2 linked regions of the Rhizobium sp. SSA_523 genome follow. Each later gene encodes a partner of the first gene's protein in a complex. Links are inferred from orthologs where the notes say so. Each region holds a gene or a part of one and is shown on either strand. Other genes may lie near its edges. The genes, in order: dnaG and QTJ18_RS10050.

The links.
Region 2: the proteins of dnaG (region 1) and QTJ18_RS10050 are in contact, whole or in part, in a crystal structure (PDB 2R6A), measured with the Geobacillus stearothermophilus proteins. The link is inferred for Rhizobium sp. SSA_523 from one-to-one orthologs. Residues at the interface, in WP_049624496.1 of Geobacillus stearothermophilus: Lys456, Leu457, Leu458, Pro459, Ala460, Asn463, Ala464, Leu467, Leu535, Leu536, Ile537, Ala538, Gln544, Glu545, Asp548, Tyr549, His552; in WP_033016901.1 of Geobacillus stearothermophilus: Ser13, Glu15, Ala16, Gln18, Glu91, Leu92, Asp94, Ala95, Val96, Pro97, Thr98, Ala99, Ala100, Asn101, Tyr104, Tyr105, Ile108.

The regions. Positions count from the first base shown.
Region 1 is NZ_CP129382.1:1,519,559-1,522,814, forward strand. Bases 1-2,942 are described here. They hold dnaG (DNA primase), read right to left. Parts: upstream 2,506-2,942; coding sequence 496-2,505; downstream 1-495. UniProt on the Escherichia coli protein: RNA polymerase that catalyzes the synthesis of short RNA molecules used as primers for DNA polymerase during DNA replication.
Region 2 is NZ_CP129382.1:369,072-372,301, forward strand. The notes cover bases 230-3,145. They hold QTJ18_RS10050 (replicative DNA helicase), read right to left. Parts: upstream 2,478-3,145; coding sequence 981-2,477; downstream 230-980. Other genes in these bases: QTJ18_RS10040 (AzlC family ABC transporter permease), read left to right, coding at 230-634; QTJ18_RS10045 (AzlD family protein), read left to right, coding at 631-933; QTJ18_RS10055 (MarR family winged helix-turn-helix transcriptional regulator), read left to right, coding at 2,920-3,145. In the rest of the region: more of QTJ18_RS10040, read left to right, coding at 1-229; more of QTJ18_RS10055, read left to right, coding at 3,146-3,230. UniProt on the Escherichia coli protein: The main replicative DNA helicase, it participates in initiation and elongation during chromosome replication. Travels ahead of the DNA replisome, separating dsDNA into templates for DNA synthesis.

The sequences.
Region 1 (3,256 bases):
ACCGCTGTCGCGCTTGCGAATCACATTCACTCACCTACCGGGTGCGTATTTAAAACCCGCTTAACCAACCGGAAGCTCCCGTCGCAAAAGGCTAATTTTTGCCTTCACGCAATGCGCCCGATCTCGGTGGCTGATACGCTCTGACCCGCCTAAGTCTGCCTGAGACGGTGATTCCCACAAATTTCCCTTCCGTCAAGCCTTTATCCGGGCGGCACGCCGTTAAAAGTGGAGAAATCGAGACAGCACGCAGCTATCATCGGCTCTGACTGCGGTGGTTGACGCTTATTTAGGGAGCATTCCCCCAAAGACAAGACGTTGCGCGGCAGAGGCCGGCGGCCGACCGGCCGCCTGGGCCAGAGCCCGCTCACGCGCGTCACGCTCCATTGCTCGCGCACCACCTTTATGCCGCCCCCATTAGTCCCACGGCTCTTCCCATACGCGCTTCTGCGGCCTTTCCCAGGGCCCTGCCCCAACCAATTTCCCGGCCTGGCACCCTCAGCCGCTGCCGGGGCTTATCGCGACACCCTTCACCCGTCCCGACATGACGCCGAACCCGTCGATGATCGCCTCCTGGTTTTCCATGCGGCTGATCTCCGACTGCACCTCCGACAGAGCCCGCAACAGGAGGTCGATGCTTGTCTCGTCGCCCTCCTCCGTCGCGGCGGTAATCGCCCGCTCCAGTTCCATCTTCTGCAGCCTCAGCGCCTTGGTGCGCTTGTGCAAGGACAGCGCCTGGCGATAGCCTTCGCGTGCATCCTCCATGGCCGCGGCTTCGGTGGCAATCCACAGCCTTGCATTGCGCACCTGCTGCTCCAGCGCCGCAAGAAGCGCCTCGAACCCCTGCCCGGCGAGTTTCTCCAGAAGATATTGCCGCGACAGCTGCGGACCCGCGGTTGCCGCTGCCGGAAGCACGGCCGACCAGAAGCGCTGCAGATCGCGGTTCTCGAAGTCGATGGCGGCAATCTCGTCATATTCTTCCAGAAGAAGCTGCGGATGATTGACGATGGTGATCGCCAGCACCACTTCGCGCAGCGCCGGCAGGTCCTGATAGCCGCGCACCAGGCCGGAGCGCGCCAGCCGGTCGGATATTCCGAGCGCCCGCGGCGCCTGGAAGCCGCCGCTGCCCTGGCCGCGCGCGCCTGCGGACTGGTTGCGTCCGCGCGGCGCGAAGGGCTGGCCCTGGCCGCCCTGCCGCAGATCGGGGCGGAAGAAGGTGTTCAGCTTCTCGCGCATATGCTGTTGATAAAACCGCCGCACGCCCTCATCGGCGATGACGGAGACCGTCTGCTTCAACCGGGCCTCCAGCTCCGCCCGGCGCTCCGGCGTATCATAGGTCGTATTGCCGGTTTCGCGCATCCAGATCATCTCGGCGAGAGGCTTGGCCTGCGACAGGACGAGATCGAAGGGCGCGCGGCCCTCATGACGCACGAGATCGTCCGGATCCTTGCCATCCGGCAGCAGGGCGAAGCGGACCGTGCGGCCCGGCTTGATATGCGGCAGGGCCAGATCGGCGGCCCGGTGCGCGGCGCGCAGACCGGCGCCGTCGCCATCGAAGCAGAGAACCGGCTCCGGCGTCATGCGCCACAGGAGCTCCAGCTGATTCTCCGTCAGCGCCGTGCCGAGCGGTGCCACGGCATTTTCGACGCCGGCCTGATGCAGCGCGATGACATCCATATAGCCCTCGACGGCGATCACCACCGGCGGCTGGGCATCCGGCCCCTTCGACGCGGCCTGCGAGGCGCGGCGCGCGCGGGTGAAATTGTAAAGGACATTGCCCTTGTGGAAGAGCTCCGTCTCGTTCGAGTTCAGATATTTGGCCATGGCATCCGCCGCCATGGCGCGGCCGCCAAAGGCGATCACCTTGTCGCGCGAGGACAGGATCGGAAACATGATCCGGTCCCGGAAGCGGTCATAGGAGACCGGCACGTTCTCGTGGATCACCAGGCCGCAGGCCTCGATCTGCTCCTTCAGCACGCCCTTGGATGCCAGATGCTCCTTGAGCGCATTGCGGCTCTCCGGAGCATAGCCCAGGCGAAAGGTCTCGATCGTGCGCGCCGTCAGGCCGCGATCGCGCAGGTAGGCGCGCGCCTTGGCGCCGGCCGCTGTCTGCAACTGATCCTGAAAGAAGAGCGTCGCCATCTCCATGACATCGGTCAGGCTGGCACGTTCGCGCTCGCGCCGCTCCGCCTGCACATCCGGCTGCGGAAGGGCAATGCCGGCAAGGTCGGCGATCTGCTGGACCGCTTCGGGAAAGCTCAGGCCTTCCAGCTCCTGCAGGAAGCGGAAATGATCGCCCGACACGCCGCAGCCGAAGCAGTGATAGCGTCCCTTGCGGTCCTCGCAGTGGAAGCTCGGGCTCTTTTCGCCGTGGAACGGGCAGCAGGCCCAGAAATCGCCGCGCGAGGCCTGGGTCTTCTTCCTGTCCCAGGTCACACGACGACCGATCACGGCCGAAATCGGCACGCGGTCACGGATTTCGTCGAGAAACTGGTTGGAAAACCGCATCGTCACCTCGTGGACAAGCCTTCCTATAGGCTTGAATGGCTGGAAAGACCATGCTCAAGGGTCAAAACTCGATCAGGTTTCGGGCGTGGCGCGAGCGGATTTTGTTTGCGAATAGGAGAAGAGGCTGCCGTGGAGCCGAACTCCACAAAGCCTTTTCGACGCCCTCGCAGGCAAAATCCGCCGCGTCCCGTAGGGATATGGCGAAAATCGTCCATTCCCACGTCGCGAAGCCTTGATGCCTGTTGGATCCACCGGCGGCTCCGCTCCGTAAACTGAACGATTTTCTCTCATACCACGCTCCAAATCCTGATTGAGTTTTGACCCTAGGGTCGGCCAGGTCCTGTCCCTGACCGATATCCACAGGGCTGGCCACAGGCTTTCGCGAAGCCTTTGCGATGCTTTCGCAAAGGCCCGGCCCCGGAGGACCGCCGCCTGCGCAACATTTCATCCCTAGCCCAACTTGCGACTTTTTTGCGGCGAATGGGCCTTCTCAAAAATTACGATTTTTTAAGTTGAATGCAGCGCCGAACAGGATTTGAGTGGGGCTGTTCTTCCTGACGTCCCACTCTCCATCGGGAAGAACGGATCGGCACCTTGCCCCCCAACAGGGTGCCCCGGCATTGCCTCCTGCCCCCGGATGGCAATGTTCATGTCCAGGCGTAGAGGCAGAGCCCTCCCGAGCTCTGCCTCGCTTGTTTCGGGTTTCCAAGACAAGCGGGCGCCGAGACGGCATAAGGCCTGGCTGCAATGC
Region 2 (3,230 bases), 1.2 Mb from region 1 along the record:
CGCCTTGCCGATCGGCTTCGTCTTCGGCACGGTCGCCACCGGCAATGGCCTGTCGCCGCTGGAAACCGTGCTGATGAGCGCGCTGGTCTTTGCCGGCGGCTCGCAATTCGTCGCCATGGACCTCTGGACGCATCCCGCCTCGTGGAGCGCGCTCGGCCTTGCGGCGCTTTTGGTCAACCTGCGGCATGTTCTGATGGGCGCCTCGCTGGAGCGTAGCCTCGGCCTGTTCCGGCTCTGGCAGAAAGTGCCGACGCTGCTGGTGATGGCGGATGAGAACTGGGCACTGGCAGAGGCGCGTGCGCGGCAAAGGCCGCTGACGCCCGCCTTCTATCTCGGCCTCGCGCTGCCCTTCTATTGCGGCTGGGTGCTGGCAAGCCTTGGCGGCGCGCTCTTCGGTGCGCTGCTCGGCGACGTGGCCGTCTATGGCCTGGACTTCGCTTTCCCGGCCGTCTTCATCGTGCTTCTGATGGGCTTCTGGAAAGGACGGGAGACCGGCCTCATTCTCGTCGCCAGCGCGATTGCCTCCGTCACGGTGCACAGCCTGCTTCCCGGCGCCTGGTATATTGCCGCCGGCGCGCTTGCCGGCCTCGCCGTCGCCCTTGCGGCTCCGGTCGGCGGAAAGATCCGCGCATGACGATCGATCCGGCAAGTCTTGCCGCCATCCTCGCCATGATGGCGGCGACCGTCTTCACCCGCCTCATCGGCGCGATGCTCGTCAACCGTTTCACGCTGACGCCGCGCATGGAAAAGGCGCTGACGGCAGTGCCGCCGGCCGTGCTGATGGCCGTTGTCACGCCCACGGCCATCGCCACCGGCATCGCCGAAACGCTCGCCTGCGCCGTGACCGCTCTTGCCGCCCTGCGTCTGCCGCTGCTGCCGGCGGCAGGCCTTGGCGTGCTCGCGGTGGCGCTTTTGCGCGCTGCTGGGCTGTAAGCATCAAAAAACGCCCCGCTTTGTTCGAGCGGGGCGCTGTCCGAGGCTCAGTGCTCCTCGTACTGGGTGAAGCTCGGATCGGCCAGATCGGCAAAACGGGTGAATTCCGACTGGAAGGCGAGCTTGACGGTGCCGGTCGGTCCGTGACGCTGTTTGGCGATGATCACGTCGGCCGTGCCTTTCACCTTGTCCATCTGCGCTTCCCACTCCGCATATTTCGGATCATTGGGATCGCGCGGCTCCATGTTCTTCACATAATATTCCTCGCGGAAGACGAAGAGGACGACGTCGGCATCCTGCTCGATCGAGCCGGATTCACGAAGGTCGGAGAGCTGCGGACGCTTGTCCTCGCGGCTCTCGACCTGACGCGAGAGCTGCGAGAGCGCGATGATTGGAACATTGAGTTCCTTGCCCAGCGCCTTGAGGCCGGTGGTGATCTGGGTCACTTCCTGCACGCGGTTTTCGCCGGACTTGCCGGAGCCGGTCATCAGCTGGATATAGTCCACCACCAGTACATCGAGGCCGCGCTGACGCTTCAGGCGGCGCGCCCGCGCCGAAAGCTGGGCAATCGAGATACCACCGGTCTGGTCGATATAGAGCGGCACCTTCTGCATCATCTGGCTGCAGGCCACGAGCTTCTCGAAATCGGATTCGGTGATATCACCGCGGCGGATCTTCGAGGATGAGACTTCCGTCTGCTCGGAAATGATACGGGTGGCCAGCTGCTCGGACGACATTTCGAGCGAGTAGAAGCCGACGACTCCGCCATTCCTGGCCTTGAAGGATCCATCCGGCAGGACTTCGTGCTCATAGGCGGCGGCAATATTATAGGCGATATTGGTGGCAAGCGAGGTCTTGCCCATGCCGGGTCGCCCTGCCAGAACGATCAAGTCGGACCGCTGCAGGCCGCCCATCTTCGCGTCCAGCGACATGATGCCGGTGGAAATGCCCGACAGATGGCCGTCGCGCTCGAAAGCCGCGCCCGCCATGTCGATCGCCTGCGCCACGGCGTCGGCGAAGGACTGGAAGCCGCCGTCGTAACGGCCCGTCTCGGCCAGTTCAAACAGACGCCGTTCGGTATCCTCGATCTGGGTCTGCGGCGGCATGTCGAGCGGCGCGTCATAGGCAATATTGACCATGTCTTCGCCGATGGTGATCAGCGCACGGCGCAGCGCCAGGTCATAGATGGCGCGGCCATAATCCTCCGCATTGATGATGGTGACGGCGTCGCCGGCAAGACGCCCGAGATATTGCGGAATCGTCAGTTCTCCGACCTTGGTCTCGGCCGGCAGGAAATTCTTGATGGTCACCGGATTGGCGATCTTGCCCATGCGGATGATGTCGCCTGCCACCTCGAAGATCTTGCGGTGCAGAGGCTCGTGGAAATGCGAGGGCTTCAGAAAGTCCGAGACGCGGTAATAGGCATCATTGTTGACGAGGATGGCGCCAAGAAGGGCCTGCTCCGCCTCGATATTGTTCGGGGCTTCGCGATAATGCGGCTCTGCCGGCAGGGCATTGCCCAGCTTGCGCGCTGCTTCGTTCATTGTCCTGATCCCATCATTCTCGTCATTGTCGCCACACGCCTCATCCGCGCCCCGTGCCTTGAGGGCACTCTAGAGCGCCGCTCTTCGCAACACACGCCCCAAAGCGTCAACCCACACCTCTTCACAGGCTGACCTTGCAGAAAACAAAAATTCCGTCTCTCGCCGCAGATTCTCGTTGACTGTGGTCACCACGCGAATCGCGTCCGGCGGTCCTGTAGCATAACGCACTCCGTCAGCAGATGGCAGGCGTCGCCCCACAGGTCGCGCCTGAAGGACGGCGACGTCATGATCCGCGGCCGCCGGATCACGGTCTCGACAGCCTGGCTGCGAGTCATGCGCGGCATGCATGGCTAAAATTCCAGATATGCGCTTGATCGTCGACGGACCCCGCCATAAATAGGGATCAAACAATTAGCAACCTAATAATATGTCTGGGTGATCAATGTCCCGCCCCTTGCTCGACGAGCGCCTGTTCGATGAAATGTCCGCCTTCAACAGGAAGCTGCGGGCGCTGTTCGACATGAAAAGCCGGCGAAGCGGGCTGACCCTGGCGCGTGCCCGCACGCTGTTTGCCCTGACCCGGCGGGGAAGCCTGTCGCAAAAGGACCTGGCACAGGAGCTCGATATCGAGACCCCGACGCTCGTGCGCCTTCTCGATGCGATGGAAAAGCAGAACCTGATCGAAAGGCGGGCAGGGGATCTCGACCGGCGGGTGAAGGAGATCCATGTCACGCCGGAGGGCAAGGAGGCCGG